Regions from separate parts of the Brevibacterium sp. UCMA 11752 genome, predicted to be linked through region 2. Evidence: riboswitches for the same ligand, from Rfam matches in the RefSeq annotation. Region 2 holds a riboswitch; each other region holds the start of a gene.

Region 1 (4,208 bases), 930 kb from region 2:
AATCGTCCCCGGAGGAGCTGGATTCGGCAGTGCCGCCGCCGTCTTGCGATGTTTCGGAGTCATCCCCGGTGCCGGAATCTCCGGTCACTGATCGTGAGATCTGTGAGGTGCCGGGCGAGATGTCGGCGTCGGTGAATGATTCGGCCATGACTACGGCACCCAAGCCGATTCCGAATGTCGCCACCCCGATAGCCACCGGGTAGAGGACGCGTTTGCGGCGCAGCTTCTGCCACCACGTCTTCGGTTCCTCGTTGGCCGCCTCGGTGGCATCGGGTGATGGGTGCTGCGCTGACGGAACGTCGACGGTCGTGGCTGCGTCCGCCTCGTCGCTCAGGCTCCCGAAGGTGCTGATGGCGTGGGATCGCTGAGTCTTGGCACCGAGTGACTTCGCCTTCACTGCCGGAGCGAGCTTCGTGCCGACTTCTCTGATCTTCTCTTTGCCCTTGTCGAGGCTGCTGGTGTAGAGCGTCACCGCGAGTCCGGTGATGATGCTCGCGACCCCTGCACCGACGACCGTTCCGGCAACGCCCAGCTGCCCGCCGATGACCGAGGAGGTGGCTGCGGCTGCGGCACCGGCGACGAGCTGGGTCGCCGAGACCCTGCTCTCGCTCTTCTCCTTCTTCTCGCCGTCGTCGCCCTTCGCATTCTCGGCAACGTCATCCTTCGCTGTCGATTCACCGACTGCAGTGGTGTTCTCCTGCATCATCCGAGTCGCCGAGCCTGCTGACACCGGCTGCTCTTCGCGTCGGATCGGATTCGGCGGCATCACCGGTGTGCTCACGTGCGAGCTCGGCGTCGGTGTCGACTGGGTGTTCCTGGCGTGTGTGGCGGCGAGTTCTTCAGTGATCAGAGGCAGGGTCTGTGATGCCTGCACGGTCGATTCGGATTCGCCGTCTTCCGATGCTGATCCGTCGTGATCGGACGCTGCGACGCTCTGCCCGTTCAGTCTGCCTGACTCATTCTGATTCGACACCAAAATACCTCCGATGACTGGTCCCTGAGTTCAGTATCGCCCGTCCATTTTCGGAGTTCCTGACCCACCCCCTCAGAAGCTGGGACAACACTGTGAGAAGGCAGCGCCTCCGTGGCTGTTGACCTGCGATGATGCCGATCCGTGTGACGCACAGGACATGCGCTTTGCAGGATACTCGCAGGTCTGAATTCGACCGCCTCGAGAACCGGCGTCTCAATCGCCGTCTCAGTGCAGAATGGCCACGCCGAGGTGATCGGGAAGTACGTCCGATTCCTCGAGTTCCAGCACTTGGAATCTCGGGTAGCCGGCACCCGACTCCAAGGTCACTGCGAAGAAGTCGGAACCGGTGAATCGCGTCGACATCTCCATCCCGACTTGTTCCGATTCTGCGCCGTCGTCGGACTCGACCATGAGGTTGAGGGCGAAGCACGGAGTGCCCAGTTCGATGAGGGAGACAATCTGGTCCCCACGGAATCTCTGAGGTTCATCTTGGGCGACGCAGTGCACCTGTCCGTCGATCTCAAGGACAACCTCGGCGCCGATAGGAAGGAACGTGCGTGCCAAGCCCGGCAATGGGGAGAATGCAGCCGGACGGTCCAGACGCGCGATGCTCAAGCGCCACCGTCGTCGGCTCGGGGTCAGATTTTGGGATTCGGTGAGCGAGACGAGCTCGGTCGTCTCCCCCGCACCATTGGCCCATGGAACCGGTTCGAGGTCATCGAAGGAGGTGATCACGCGCATGTGATCACTCTAAACGGGAGTTCAGTTCGCGCAGAGGCAGAACGGGTGCCCGGCAGGGTCGAGGAAGACGCGGAAGGTCTCCCCCGGTTGCTCGGCAGCCTTACCGGCGCCGATTTCGGTCACCGCTGCCTCTCCGACGTCCAAGTCGTCGACCATGACGTCGATGTGCATCTGCTGCGGATGCGCCTGGCTCGGCCAACTGGGAGCGTGGTAGTCCTCGACCTGCTGGAAGCAGATCGGCGGCCAGGAATCGGATGTGATCTCTGCCCAGGTGCCGTCGTCATCGACTCTGACTTCCCAGTCGAGGAGTTTGCCGTAGAACTCCGCGAGTTCGCGGGCGTCAGGGGCATCTAGGACGATGACGGGCTGCTTTGCGATAGCCATGATGTGAGTCTACGCCGCGGGGGTGACATGGGGAACAGCCTGACGATCATAGCTGGTGTTAGGCTCGAACCACCCCAGGGGAGCGCCGAGAAATGGCGCTGAGAGTGCGCGAGCAGACCCTTTGAACCTGATCCGGTGAGCACCGGCGGAGGAAGTGAGGACACAGCGATGACCACTATTCATGTGCAGCCAGGTGGGGCCGTGGCAGCGATGAGAGCACAATCGGCAAAGACCTGGGAGGCGGCAGTCGGGCATAGGTTCGTCACCGAGCTGTTTGCCGGCACGGTCGATGACTCCGTGATGAGTCGGTACCTGATTCAGGACTACCAGTTCTTCGAATCGTTCCTCTCGATGCTCGGCGCGTGCGTCGCTCACGGCGATGCTCTCGGGCCCAAGCTGCGGTTCGCCAAGCAGCTCGGCTTTCTCGAAGCCGACGAGAATTCGTATTTCCTCATGGCCTTCGCCGAGGTGGGTGTCCCTGCCGCCGACTACGCTGACCCCCAGCTGGCCGGGCCGACCGAGGGGTTCCGTGACCTCATGGACGAAGCCGTCGACTCGGCCTCCTACGCAGAACTGCTCGTCGTGCTCGTCATCGCCGAATGGCTCTACCTCGATTGGGGCGAGCGCTCGGATCCGATGCCTCCACGCCGGGTCCATTCCGGGTGGATCGACCTGCACCGCGGTGGGGCCTTCCGGGCCTGGGTGCAGTTCCTCGTCGACGAGCTTGAGCGCGTATTCCCCACCGGTGAGGACGCAGAATCCGCCGCGGCGCGAGGCCGACTGACTCACGGCTGGCACCGTGGCGTCGACCTCGAACTGGCCTTCTTCGACGAGGCGTACGCGCAGAACGAGACCCGGTGAAGCTGGAGCGCCCGGTTCACATTCTGCGTCCCTCGCTTCAACGAGGCTGCTCGGACTAGGATTGTTGAGCAGAACAGGTGTATGGGTGCATCCAGTCACCCTTCGCCGTCGCTGGAGGATGCGAGGTAATACAGATGAGCACACAGCTGCTTCCCGTCACGGACGGTCCTGCGGTCTACATCATTCATGACAATCCCGAATGGATCGCGCCGTTTGCGCAGGCCCTCGATCGATCAGGCATCCCCTTCGTCGAGTGGCTGCTGCCTGAGGTCTCGATCGATCTCACCACAGAGCCGCCGCAGGGCCTGTTCTGGTCGCGGCTGTCCGCCTCGGCGCACACTCGCACGGATCCGCATGTCAAGGACTATGGGCGTGCGGTGCTCGCCTGGCTCCAGACCGCAGGACGCACCGTCATCAACGGCGCAGACGTCTACGAACTCGAGGTGAGCAAGATCCGCCAAAACCGCGAGCTCGCCATTCGCGACTTCGACACCCCGCGCACCTCGGCGGTCTTCGGCAGTGCTGCGCTGTCCACGGCGGCGCGCGATTTCGTCCCGCCCTTCATCACCAAGCACAACCAGGGCGGCAAGGGACTCGGCGTGCGCCTTTTCGAGTCTCATTCCGAACTCGATGAGGCTGCGAGTGACTTCGCCACCGGTGGTGCGAACGAGCCGATCGACGGAATCACACTGGTCCAGGAATATGTGCAGCCGGCGCAGCCGTTCGTCACCCGTGCCGAGTTCGTCGGCGGCCGGTTCCACTATGCGGTGCGCGTCGATGTCTCCGATGGGTCCTTCGAATTGTGCCCCGCCGAGGCATGCGCGATCCCCTCCGCATCTGCAGCACCAGTCGATCCGTTCTCCGTGCGTGAGGACATCACCGCGCGCACGCCCCTCATCGGCAGGCTGGAGACGCTCCTGGCCGAGCTGCACATCGACATCGCTGGAATCGAGTTCATCGAGACTGCTGATGGCCGCCAGGTCGTCTACGACATCAACACCAACACGAACTACAACCCGAGCGTCGAAGAGGGCGAACGCACGGCCGGACGCACCTCTGCCGCGGACCGGATCGCCGAATACTTAGCCGCCGAGGTTGCCGCGATGTCTGCCTCCCACACTTGATGTCTGACCGTCGCGCAGTTCTCCACCAACTGCTCTCACTGCTGCGCGGGGTCAATATCGGCAAACGAGTCCTTGTCGCCATTGATGGGCTGGACGGCGCGGGCAAAACCGTCTTAGCCCAAGAG
Region 2 (4,208 bases):
GCCAGGGCCGGATCGTCGTTCGTGTAGGCGAAGACCGTGAAGCCGTCGAGCACGAGCTCCTCCGCGGCCCGGAACAGCTCCACCGGATCGGGCAGCAAGGTCTCTTCATCGGCGATGACCTCGAGCTTGACCCAGTTCGTCTCGAGAGCTTCCCTGGCCAATCGGGCAGTCAGCACAGCATCCCTGGCCGTGTAGCATCCAGCCGTATTGGGCAGGATGCGGATACCCAGACGCTGCAGCAGGGCGAACACCGAGTCCTGGGCAGTGCCGTCGTAGCGGCGCAGTGCTACGGTCGTGAGTTCTGTGCCCGATGCTTCCAGCGCCTGTTCGAGGATGCTCAGCGAACTTGCGCCGCCGGTGCCCATGACGAGCCGGGAGTTCAGAGTCACTTCGTCGACGTTCCAGGTCATATCAGCCTCCCTGCACTGCGGTGACGATGTCGACGCTGTGGCCCTCGGCCAGGGTGAAGCCCGACCACTGTCCGCGCCTGATGACCTCACCGTCGACGGCGAGCGCGATGCCCAGGCGACTGCCGTCGACGGGGGTGCCGTCGGTGCCGATCTCCTTGTCGACGATGCCGGAGATGAGGTCCTTGGCTGTGGTGGGACCGGCGAGTGCGTGGCGCTCGCCGTTGAGCGTGATGGTGATGGTGTCGGTCACGGATGACTCCCTGCTGGTTGCTGAATCGAAACGGTGTGCTGCTGAGCGTCCTGTGTGTCCGCCGGTGGGTGCTCTGAATCGAAGCGTTCCGGTCCCACTGCTTCCAGTGACCCCGATGGCGCCCATGAGGTGTCGGCTCTGGTGGCAAGGTCGGCGGTGAGGCCTGCACCCAGCGGGGCGAGGAGAATGCCGTGCCGGAAGAAGCCGGTGGACACCACACAGCCGGGATCGATGCGTCCGATGATCGGCACGTCATCGGGTGAGCCCGGTCTGGCGCGGGTGGTGATGTCGGTGATCTCGCAGTCGAGGATGGCCGGGACGAGGCGCTCTGCATCACGAAGCAGCTGGTGGACTCCGCCGGCGTTGGTTCCCGACCGGCCGTCCTCACGGCTCGTGGCCCCGAGGACGAGTTCGCCATCGGGACGAGGCACGATGTAGACGGGCCGAGCATTGACCAGACCGCGGATCGTGCGCGTCAGCAGTGGGGCCAGGGCCTTCGGCGCCCGGAGTCTGATCACCTCACCCCATACTTGGCGCAGAGGCAGCGTCGGTACCCCCACGATGTCATTGCACGAAGCGCCAGCGGCGACGATGACCTGATCAGCAGTTAACCTCGTCCCATTGTCGAGCTCGACGCCCACAGTGCGCCCTGCTGCCTTGAGCAGACCCGTGACGCAGGCCCGGACGATGTCATCACCGAGGACGGCTGTCAGTGCACCGGTGACTCGACGGGGATCGATCGAATGATCTCCGGGGATCGTGACGGCTCCGCACACCCCGGGTGCCAGGGACGGTTCCAGGTCACGGGCCCGGGAGCCCGCGATGAGGGAGACGTCGAAACCGGCAGAGGACTGCAGGTTCATGAGCTCACGCAGGGAGGCGAGGTCGGCCCGGTCACCGGCACACACGAGGGTCTCGGTGCTCGAGTGTCCCAGGTCATGGCCCGAGGCGGCAGTCAGCTCGGCGGCGAAGTCCGGGTAGAGGTCCGCCGAGGCACGCATGAGCGGATACAGGGGCGACTGCCCCCACACCACCTCGGCGGCCGGGGCCAGCATTCCCGCCGCCGCATGGGAGGCACCCATGGCAGGGGCAGGATCGACGATAGTGACGCGCACGCCGCGTCGGCGCAGATTCCAGGCGGTGGACAAGCCGATGATTCCAGCTCCCACAACGATGACGTGCACGTGCTGCTCCCTCCGGCGGCATGATCCGCATCAGGTTGAACGGTCGGCACAAAGCCCTCTCAGCCCCTTTATGAGGCTCCCGCGAACTCCTCTACTCTAGGAGCATGGCCGCAGATATGACAATGGACGCCGCACTCCAAGACACGGATACAGCCACAGACAGGGGCACACGTCTTGACCGGCTGCGCACGGCTAGGCTCTATGTCTGCACCGATTCCCGCAGCGTGCAGGGCGATCTCCCAGAGTTCCTCGATGCCGCCTACGCCGGTGGCGTCGACATCATCCAGCTGCGCGACAAGGGCCTCGAAGCCCGGGCCGAGATCGAAGCACTCGAGGTGCTCAGGGACGCAGCCCACCGGCACCAGAAGCTCTTCTCCGTCAACGACCGCGCGGATGTGGCCCTCCTCGTCGGCGCCGATGTCTTCCACGTCGGCCAGGGCGACCTCACCAGCGAACAGGCCCGCGCGGTCCTCGGCCCGGATGTGATCCTGGGCCGCTCGACCCATTCCATTGCCCAGGCCGATGCCGCCGAGGCGGATCCCGAGATCGATTATTTCTGCTTGGGTCCCGTGTGGGAGACCCCTACCAAACCCGGCAGACCAGCCATCGGCACCGACCCCCTGCGCGCGCTCGCCTCCAGCGCGTCCAAGCCCTGGTTCGCGATCGGCGGGATCTCGGCCGTCGAGCGCCTCACGGAGGTAAGAGCCGCCGGTGCGCAGCGCATCGTCGTCGTCCGTGCGGTGACCGCAGCAGAGGACCCCGCGGCCGCGGCTGCGGAACTCAAACAGGCATTGTGACAGCGCGCGGCGCAACAGCAAAGGAATCTATCTGACATGGGAGAGCACACAGTGAAGATACTCATCGCCGGAGCCGGCGCGACCGGCGGGGCGTTCGGCACCCGCCTGTTCGAAGCAGATCGCGATGTCACGTTCCTCGTCCGCGAGGCACGAGCGCAGACGATGCGTGCCAACGGCCTGCGATTCGTCGCCCCCGGTGAGGACCGGACGAATCACATCCCCGTCCTCACCGCCGCCGACCTCGCCCAGGCTGATCCGGCAGCTGCCGACTCCGCCGCTGCCGATCGCCAGGATTCGACTCCCTTCGACCTCGTGATCGTCGCGGTCAAGGCCAACGGCTTGGAATCGATCATCGACGACATCAGACCCGCAGTGGGGGAGCAGACCCTGATCATTCCGTTCCTCAACGGCATGGCTCAGATCGAGCGATTGGTCGAGGAATTCCCCGGCCAGGTTCTGGGCGGTCTGGTCAAGATCGTCGGAACGATCAAGGACGGAGCCATCCACCAGATGACCGACCTGGCTATCATGACCATCGGCGACCTCGACGGGGGAGTCGTCCCCGATCCCATCGTCGAGGCTCTTGACGTTCCCGGCTACAGACTGCAGATCCTTGAGAACATCACGGACGCCCTGTGGGAGAAGTGGATCTTCATCGCCGCGGCAGGAGTCGTCACCTGCCTGTTCCGGGCCCCGGTCGGAGCGATCATGGCGGCTGGCGGACAATCGCACATCGTGGGAATCGTCGACGAGCTCGAAGCCGTTGCGAGCGCCGGGGGACACCCGGTCTCGGCCGAGGTCAGGGACATGACTCTGGCCATGCTCACCGCCGAGGGCTCGTCATTCACCTCATCGCTCTATCGCGATGTGACCTCGGGTCTGCCCAGCGAAACCGAGCACATCCTCGGCCACCTCGCGCGAACAGCCGCTGACCTCGGTGTGCAGACACCCCTGCTCGACCTCACACTTGTGCAGCTGCGGGCGGGGGAGTCGCTGCGACAGAGTTGAGCGTCGAAACTGAACCGACGGTCGAGACAGAACTGACCTCTTCGACGCCGAGGCGCAGCATCGTCAGGTACGGTTCACCGGGGATGGTGTGGGTGACTGCATCCGATCCGTGCGGAGCTGTGAACGTCACCATCGGGATCGAATCTGCGCGGTCGAGAACCAGAAGGGTCTCGTATCCGCCTGGCCCCACCGAGTGGGCGGAGCCGACGGGAAGTTCGCAGGCCAGTGTCTCCAGCGGGTTGTCCGATGAAGGCGGCCGGTTCATCTCCTGATCGGCGACATCGGCGAACTGCTGGGCCGTGATGAGATATGCCTTGGCCGGTGTGGGGCCTGGTACGTGATGGTCATAGAAGGCCATTCCTCCGCCGCCCCACACGGTGGAGGTGCCGGCGAAGTAGATGGATCCGGGAAGTTCGATGCCTATCTCTGCCAGCGGCGGAGCGGAGTCCCGAGCGCCGGGATAGGTGACGAACGCACCTGGGGGACGGCCGCCCTGCAGGTAACAGGCGAGCCTGTCACGATGCATGTTCGACCCATAGCTGACATACCACACGAGACC
Region 3 (4,208 bases), 1.3 Mb from region 2:
CGAGCATCCCCGATTTCGTGGCGTCGACGGGCATATCGTCCAGGACGCTGTCGAGCTGATCCGAGACGAAGTCATCATCGATTCCGTAGACCCGAGAGACGCCGTGCGTATTCTGCGCGACCAGAGCCGTGATGGCCGTGGTGCCCAGCACTCCGCGGGCGGTGAAGGTTTTGAGGTCGGCGTGGATGCCGGCTCCCCCGCTGGGGTCGGTGCCGGCGATGGACAGTGCGATGGGTGGACGCGTGGTCATCGCGCTGCCTCCGCACGTCCGTCGCCGAATTGTGCGAGCAGTTCCTCGGCTGCAGCACGCGGATCCTCGGCGCGGCAGATCGCCGAGACCACACAGATCCCGACAAGTCCCCGGCCGCGCAGTTCGGCGGCACGAGCAGTGCTGATTCCTCCGATGGCGACCGCCGGAAGTTCTGCTTCGCTCACCAGCTCGCCGAGGCGGTCCGGCCCGATCCCATCGGGTGCATCGGTCTTCGTCGTGGTGTCGTAGACAGGCCCGATTCCGACGAGGTCGACAACGCCGGAGTCCCGGGCGGCTGCGAATTCGCTGCTGTTGGCCGCCGACAGGCCGATGAGCGGTTCGGGGCCGATGAGTTCGCGCACCTGTTCGACCGGAGTATCCGACTGTCCGACGTGAATGTGGACGTGCGAACCTTCGGCAAGGAGGCGCTGGGCGACGGCGACGCGGTCGTTGAGGACGATGGGCACACTGCGTTCCGCGCCTGCCGAAGCGGAGTCGAGGCTCGTACTGTCGGCCACCGCGCTGTCGACTGCGGCGATGACCTCGCAGGTCAGCGTGTAGAACGCATCGTCGTCGATGTCCTTGTCCCGGACCTGCACGATCCCCACTCCCCCGGCCACAGCTTCGCGGACGGTATCGGCGACGCTGCGTCCGGCTTCTCGGCACTGGGCCGAGTCCGTGACGAGGTAGAGCCGAGTATCGATTCCGGCCAGGCGTGCGTCGATACCGGCCAGGCGGGAATTCACCTCGGGAATCGAGGGGCTCATGACTGTGCTCCGTCGACCGCGTCGGCCCCGACCGCGTCGGCCCCGACGGCGCCTGCTGCGACTGTGCCTGCTGCGACTGTGCCTGCTTCGACCTGGATCCTTGCCAGCTCCTCGCCCGTTACCGTGTGCAGCACGTCAAGGAAGTTCACGGAGAAGCTGCCGGGTCCGCGTACTCCCTCAGCGGCAGCTTCACCAGCAACCTTGAAGTGAGCGTGGGCGGCGACGACGGCCTCGAACCTCGCCGAGGCGGTCGTTGCGCCCACGAGATAGGCAGCGGTGACTGCGCCGAGTGAGCAGCCGGTGCCGATGACCAGTGGCATATAGGAGTGACCCCCGTCGAGGCGGACGACACGATCGGCACCGTCGATGTGAGCGACGATCGCGTCCCTTGGTCCGGAGACGGCAACGATGGCACCCGTGGACCGGGCCAGTGCGGCCGCGGCGGGAATCACCGCATCAACTTCGTCAGTGGAATCCACACCTCGCCCGCCCAAACCCATGCCGGCCAGGGCTGCGATCTCGGAGGCGTTTCCGCGGATGGCTGTGGGTGAAGAGTTCGCCGCGCGGCGGATTCGCGTGGTGCGGAAGTCGACGGCTCCGATGCTCACCGGGTCCAGCACCCATGGCTTGGAGTCTTCGTTGGCTGCGTCGATGGCGGCGTCGGCGGCGAGGAACTGCTGGTTCGTGGCGGTGCCGAAGTTGACCAGCAGTCCACTGGCGATGCGGGTGAACTGTGCGGCATCGGCATCGTGGTCGAGCATCGCCGGAGCGGCGCCGATGGCCAGGAGCACGTTGGCACTGAATTGCTGCACGACGGTGTTCGTGATGCATTGGATCAGTGGATTGTTCGCACGCAGTCGTGTATTGGCAGAACGCAGGTCGAAGTCAACCATGACGATCCCTTCGCTAGTATGGCCCAGATCAGGTTCGATGGGTGTTCTCTCAGCCTCACGCGAACGGCGTCAGGCACCCCATGTCATTGCCCACGACTGTATCAGCTCAGTCCCAGCACCGCCGATGCCGGCGCCCGAGAAGGGCTGATGCAGCGGCCCCGGGACTGCCGAGCTGGAACCTCAGCCCCACCTCGGCGAGGAACAGGTTTCATTGAGAGCAGAGCTGAGCGTCGAGAGCAGACTCCAGGGAGTGCGCTCTCGAGGCTCAGCTCTGCTCTCGACGTTTCGCTACCGCATCGAGCGGGGCTATCTGCGTCTCTCGGCAGCTAACCGCGTCCGACGTAGCGTTGTCCGCGGCGGCTCAGGGCGTCGATGACGACGGCCGTGAGCAGGACGAGCGCGGTGATGATCTGCTGGGCATCGGAGTTGAAGCCGATGAGATACAGACCGTTGTTGATGGCACCGACGACCAGGGCACCGAGCACGGCGGCCCAGGCTGTGCCGCGACCGCCGAACAGCGAGGTGCCGCCGATGACCGCGGCGGCGATCGCGTTGAGCAGGTCCTGCGTGCTCACCAGCGTCGATCCCGCGTTTGTCGTCACACCGGTCTTGATGAAGCCGAACAATGCTGCCAGAACACCGGCGGCCATGAATACGCTGATGCGCACCCAGGTGACCCTGATACCTGCGCGCCTGGCGGCTTCGACCTTGCCGCCGACAGCGTAGATCGAACGCCCGTACTTGGTCTTGCGCAGCACCAGGTCGATTCCGATCGCGATGACGATCATGAGGAAGAACGGCATCGCCAGTCCGAAGTCCTGATTGACCAGGATGAGAAAGCCGAAGACGATGGCTGCCAGCAGCACGATGCGCACAATCACCGAGGTCCAGCTCGGGCTGTCGAGTCCCTCGTTGTGACGGCGCAGCTTCGAGTAGATGATCCCGGCACCGAAGCCGATGACTGCAACTGCTCCGAACACGTAGGCCCAGATGGCTGGGAAGTAGAAGCTGGCAAAGTCGAAGGCGAAGGTATCGGCCATCGACAGGTTCTTCTGCACTCCCAAGGTCGTCAGAGTCAGTCCGGTGAACGCCAGCAGACCGGCCAGTGTGACCACGAAGGCCGGGATGCCGACCACCGCGAAGAACCACCCCTGGATCGCTCCGACGACGAGGCCCAACACCAGCATGATGACCAGCGCGATCAGGGGCGGGACCCCTTGTCTGACCACCAGCACACCCAGTAGTGAGGCAGAGAGTCCACCCAGCTGAGCCAACGACAGGTCGATCTCACCGAGGAGCAGGATGAGGTTGATGCCCAGCGCCAGGATCGCCAAGAACGCGACCTGTGTGGAGAGATTGACCAAGTTGGCCGGTGAGATGAACTTGCTGTTCGCCGACTGGAAGACGACGACGATGACGATGAGCGCCAGTATCACTGGGAATGAGCCGAGCTGGCCCTCCTTGACTCGACGAACGAATGTCGCAAGGAACCCCTCGCTCGAAATGCGTTCGTCGGTGATGAACGAGTTGCGGGTCATCGACGCTCACCCCTCCGGGTCGCTCTCTGAGTCACGACGTTGTCGTTGGCTCCCGTGATCGCGGCGACCAGCACGTCCGTGCGCTCGTCACCTGGGAAGTCACCGGCATCCTTGCCCAAACGCAGAACATGGACACGGTCGCACACGGCCTGGACATCGGCCATGTTGTGGCTGACCAGCAGCACTCCGAGGTCACGTTCACGCAGCCGCTCGATGAGGTTGAGCACCTCGGCGGTCTGCGCAACGCCGAGGGCCGCGGTCGGCTCGTCCAACATCACGATCGAGGGTTCGCCGAGGAGGGACCTGGCAATCGCGACCGTCTGACGTTGACCGCCGGAGAGAGCCGCGATCGGCACCCTGACACTGGGGATCTTCGCCGACAGGCTGCGCAGCAGCTCCCACGACCTTGCTTCCATGGTGACCTCGTCGAGAACACCGCCGCGGGTCTTCTCGTGGCCGAGGAACAGGTTGGCCACGACGTCGAGGTTCTCGCAGAGGGAGAGGTCCTGGAAGACTGTGGCGACTCCCGCCTTCTGTGCGTCCTTCGGCGCTGCGAATTTCTGGGATCGTCCGCCCAGAATGATCTCACCTTCGTCGGCTCCGTGGACTCCGGCGATGACCTTGACCAGGGTGGACTTGCCGGCGCCGTTGTCGCCGACGAGGCCGACGACTTCACCGCGGCCGATGGTCAGGTTGATATCGGTCAGAGCTTGGACTGCGCCGAATCGTTTGTTGATTCCGCGCAGCTCGAGGACTGGTT
Region 4 (4,208 bases), 580 kb from region 2:
CCAGCTCTAAGGCGACGCTGGAGCGCAGAAACTGATGCTCCGGCTCCTGGAACACCATCCCGATGCGAGGAGCCAGAAATGCTGAGGGCCAGCGGAAGGGCCGGTCATGTTTAGCCCCAGCCCGCAGAGAGCCCAGCGCGGCGACTTCTCCACCGAACTCGGGAATGAGGCCGGCCAAGGTCAGGGCCAGCGTCGACTTGCCGGCCCCGTTGGCGCCGACGATACCCACGGCCTCACCAGCCCGAATGGACAGATCGAGACCGGTCGCGGCCGGAGCCTTCACCCTCGGTCGAGCAACGCTGAGCTGCTCGGTCTGGAGGACGACCTCTCCGGTAGCCACAGCAGCAGCTCTTGATACGGACTCCACCGGATTCCGATCGTCTCCTGCCAAGGATTCTGTCGTTCCCGGCACCCAGACTCCACACTCGAGAAGCACCTCGGCGAGTTCGGGATCACCGAAGACCGAACTCGGTGTGCCCTGCGCGAGCAGCCCATCTGGGCCGAGGACGATCACGGTGTCCACATGATCGAGCCACAGTTCGACCCGGTGTTCGACGATGATCATCGTCGCCGAGGTGGCCGCCTGGGTATCGAGGACAGCATCACGGACGGAGGCGGCCGAGTCCGGATCGATATTCGCCGTCGGCTCGTCGAGGATGATCACCTGTGGTGCCATCGCGTGGACTCCCGCCAGTGCCAGCCGCTGTTTCTGACCTCCTGACAGTGCCGCGGTGGGATGGTCATGGGGGAGGTCGAGACCCATCGTCTGCAGCGAGGCGGAGACGCGGGCATCGATGATCTCCGCAGGCAGTCCCAGGTTCTCCATCCCGAAGGCGACGTCGTCGCCGACGCGGGAGAAGATCACCTGCGAATCGGGATCTTGCAGGACCAGCCCGGTCTCACCTCGGCGAGGATCGGGTGGCAGGTCACCGATGAGCAGCTCGCCGGCGGCTTCGCCGGATTCGGCGGGGAGGACCCCGGCGATCGCATGCAGCAGGGTGGTCTTGCCAGCCCCGGATGGGCCCAGAAGAAGCACCTTCTCACCTGCGTCGATGTGCAGGTCGAGGGGGACGAACGCAGGCTGCTCGCGATCGGCGTGGCGCCACGAGTACCGGCGGGCAGTGATTGGCAGGGCCATCAGCGCAGGCGACCGGAGGCGAAGGAACTCAGCGCCCCGGTCTTCGCGATCGCGCGGTAGGCGAACCAGGCGCCGATGCCGGAGATGACGACGCCGGAGATGACGGCGCACACCGTGTAGGCGGCTTGGAAGCCGAACTGCCATTCGGCGTTGTACATGATGTTCTCGCTCACGGACATGAACGCGGCGGCCAGGAGGCCGGCCAGGCTCGTGACCCACAGGTTGAACTTGCGATAGCCGAAGGCTGCGAAGATGAGTTCGGCGCCGAGGCCCTGGACCAGCCCGGACAGCAGGACGGTAGCGCCGAAGTGGGAGCCCAGCACGGCCTCGACGATGGCGGCGATCATCTCGCACAGCAGTGCGGCACCGGGCTTGCGGATGATGGCCCCGGCCAACGGCCCGGCGAGGACCCAGAGCCCGGCGATGAGGCCGATCGAGGGAGGGAAAGCCTGGAACCCGAGTTCGAGGACCTTCCAGCTCAGGGCCAGGACCCAGAAGATGAGTCCGACGCTGATCCCGAGCACAGCGGTGACGACATAGTCGACGACCCGCCACTGCTTCGTCGTCGGTGCGTGGGAATGGTTTCGCGCGGTCTTCGAAGTGGATTCAGGCGCGGCTGTTTCTGGCATTGTGCCTCCTCATATCAAGGAGGGGTAGAAGAGTCTCGACTTCCTTCGGCGGTGCTAGCCGCATCAGGTTCGAGGGTCTGCAGCTTCATCTGCACTCTCAGCGCCCCTATTGGCGCTCCCCTGTCGTGTAGGGCCAACTGTACAACAGTTCACGGCAGTGCCCCGTGGCGAAAAGTTCACCTGCCGTTGACTCGGCGGCCGCCCGTCGGGGTCGAGGCTTTCATTACCGGCGGGTAGGAATGATCGGGTGAAAACACAACATCATCTGATCAGGCCACTGGGCTTCCTGTCCGCACTGACGCTGCTGGCCGTGCTCGTCTCGGCACCGATTCCGGCACATGCCCAGGAACAGCTGCTCAGCAGCGATCCCACCGCGAAGAGCCAGGAACGGACATCCGCGATCACCGATCCCGTCCTCCAAGTCGGAGCCGACGAGCGAACGCGCAACCTGTCGTGGATGAGTGAGAGCTCCGGCGGGGGAGAGGTCCGCTGGGCCAAGGCTTCCGAACTTGAGGGTTCGGCGCTTCCCGCCGATGCGAAGCGCGCCACGACGACGAAGTCCGGGCTCTCAACTGATCTCAAACGCCACTACAACCATGCGATTATGACCGGGCTGGAGCCGGACACCGAATACGTCTACCAGGTCGGAAGCGAGGATGACGGCTTCTCACCGGTGGCGCAGTTCGATACGGGGACAGCGGGCGGGGGCAGCGAGTTCCTTGTCTTCGGCGACCCGCAGATCGGTGCCGGTGGTGGCAACCCCGACGATGCGACCGGCTGGAACAGGACGCTCACCTCGGCGCTGGGGACAGCGCAGGATCCGCGGTTGGTCTACTCTCTGGGCGATCAGGTGAACTCCGCCAATGACCAGGGCCAGTACGAGGAGTACTTGGCACCTGAGGCGATGACAACTGTTCCGCAGGCGACGACGATCGGCAACCATGATGTCGCATCGAAATCGTATGAGCAGCATTTCAATCGGCCCAACGTCAGTCAGGACCACGGTGAAGGTGGAGCCATCACCTCCGGCGGGGACTACTGGTTCATCGATTCCGGGGTTCTGTTCATCAACATCAATTCGAACAGTCATGACACCGACGAGCACGCCGAATTCATCGACGAAGTCGTCAAGGCCCACGGCGACGAGGCCCGGTGGAAGGTCCTCGGTTTCCACCACTCGATCTATTCGACCGCGACGCATAACAGCGACCTTGATGTGAAGAAGCTGCGTGAGGCGATTCCACCGGTTGCTGCACGCAACGACATCGACCTCGTGGTGTCCGGTCACGACCACATCTACAACCGGACGTTCCTCATGGACTCCGAGGGCAAGAAGGTCGAAGATTCCGATGCCGGCTTCGAGCAGGAAAAAGACGAAGGGCAGACGATGTACCTGACGCTGACCTCATCCTCGGGTTCGAAGTACTACGACTACGTTCCGGGGTTGGAATGGGAGGCCAAGAGCGTGCACAACGACACCCCGGCCTTCACCCGAGTGCGGGTGAGTGACGAAGCTCTGCAGGCAACGACCTATGAGGTCCCAGAAGGCGGTGCACAGGAGCCGGAAGCGCAGGCAGCGTCCGAGAAGATCGACGATGTCGAGATCACCCGCGCCGGAAATGACGCTCCAGAGCCGGGAGCCGACGTGGAAGCAGATGCGAACGCGGAAGCCGACGGTGCGGACGCTGGCGGCGGCGCGGACAGCGTGGATGCGGCCACCAGCTCAGACGGGACTGAAGCTGACTCGGGCTCGGACACCGCCGAAGCCGACGGTACGACCGAGACTGACGGCACAAACGAGTCTGACGGCACAAACGAGTCTGACGGCACAAACGAGTCTGACGGCACAAACGAGACGGACGGCACAAACGAGGCCGACGGCACGACTGCCGGCGTGGAAGCCGGTGCGCAGGAGAATGCCACCTCTGCTGCGGCCAGCTCGGGTGCCACCTCGGCGAACGTAGGTGCAGATGCGGACGCCGGCGATCTCCCGCGCACCGGCACTCAGCTCGGTGTGCCGATCATTGTCGGTGCCACCGCAATCATCATCGGCGCGGTGCTGCTGTTCATGTCAAGGCGCCGACGCAGTCTGCGCTGACGCTACCGGCGCGGTCTGCGCTGACGCTGCCTGCGCGGTCTGCGCTGACGCCGCCGGCTCAGCTCGGGACGACCATGATCGGACCGTCCGCGCGGTGGAGGACTCCACGGGATACGGAGCCCAGAAGCGCACTTCGGACTGCTCCGCGTCCGCGGGTGCCGAGGACAGTCAGCTGTGCGGTCTTTGCGGCTTCGACGAGAACCTCGGTCGGGTCTCCGATGGGCACCTCGGCATCGACCTGCAGATCGGGGAACTGCTGAGCCACTGCCGCGACCTCGGCCTCGAGCGCTGCCTCGAGCTGCTTCTTCCTCCGAACGGAGACCTCGGCGCTCAGCTCCAGTTC

The links. A riboswitch is a leader RNA that binds a small molecule or an ion and turns the genes downstream of it on or off. The one in region 2 is predicted to bind thiamine pyrophosphate.
Region 1: linked by a shared signal. The riboswitch ahead of HU144_RS18840 (TenA family protein) and the one ahead of thiO (glycine oxidase ThiO) in region 2 are both predicted to bind thiamine pyrophosphate.
Region 3: linked by a shared signal. The riboswitch ahead of thiM (hydroxyethylthiazole kinase) and the one ahead of thiO (glycine oxidase ThiO) in region 2 are both predicted to bind thiamine pyrophosphate.
Region 4: linked by a shared signal. The riboswitch ahead of HU144_RS17190 (ECF transporter S component) and the one ahead of thiO (glycine oxidase ThiO) in region 2 are both predicted to bind thiamine pyrophosphate.

The regions. Positions count from the first base shown of each region.
Region 1 covers NZ_JACBOS010000003.1:4,161,524-4,165,731, forward strand. The annotation lists gene HU144_RS18825 (hypothetical protein) at 1-973, opposite strand, end outside; gene HU144_RS18830 (HutD family protein) at 1,199-1,714, opposite strand; gene HU144_RS18835 (VOC family protein) at 1,736-2,098, opposite strand; TPP riboswitch at 2,165-2,270, shown strand; gene HU144_RS18840 (TenA family protein) at 2,267-2,959, shown strand; gene HU144_RS18845 (ATP-grasp domain-containing protein) at 3,094-4,083, shown strand; gene HU144_RS18850 (uridine kinase) at 4,083-4,208, shown strand, end outside.
Region 2 covers NZ_JACBOS010000003.1:3,229,679-3,233,886, reverse strand. The annotation lists gene HU144_RS14495 (thiazole synthase) at 1-410, opposite strand, end outside; gene thiS (sulfur carrier protein ThiS) at 412-660, opposite strand; gene thiO (glycine oxidase ThiO) at 657-1,844, opposite strand; TPP riboswitch at 1,834-1,937, opposite strand; gene thiE (thiamine phosphate synthase) at 1,961-2,641, shown strand; gene HU144_RS14475 (ketopantoate reductase family protein) at 2,678-3,649, shown strand; gene HU144_RS14470 (histone deacetylase) at 3,603-4,208, opposite strand, start outside.
Region 3 covers NZ_JACBOS010000003.1:1,911,382-1,915,589, reverse strand. The annotation lists gene thiD (bifunctional hydroxymethylpyrimidine kinase/phosphomethylpyrimidine kinase) at 1-250, opposite strand, end outside; gene thiE (thiamine phosphate synthase) at 247-1,017, opposite strand; gene thiM (hydroxyethylthiazole kinase) at 1,014-1,910, opposite strand; TPP riboswitch at 1,898-2,001, opposite strand; gene HU144_RS08535 (sugar ABC transporter permease) at 2,237-3,448, opposite strand; gene HU144_RS08530 (ATP-binding cassette domain-containing protein) at 3,445-4,208, opposite strand, start outside.
Region 4 covers NZ_JACBOS010000003.1:3,806,526-3,810,733, reverse strand. The annotation lists gene HU144_RS17195 (ABC transporter ATP-binding protein) at 1-1,138, opposite strand, end outside; gene HU144_RS17190 (ECF transporter S component) at 1,138-1,767, opposite strand; TPP riboswitch at 1,791-1,899, opposite strand; gene HU144_RS17185 (fibronectin type III domain-containing protein) at 2,015-3,865, shown strand; gene HU144_RS17180 (universal stress protein) at 3,924-4,208, opposite strand, start outside.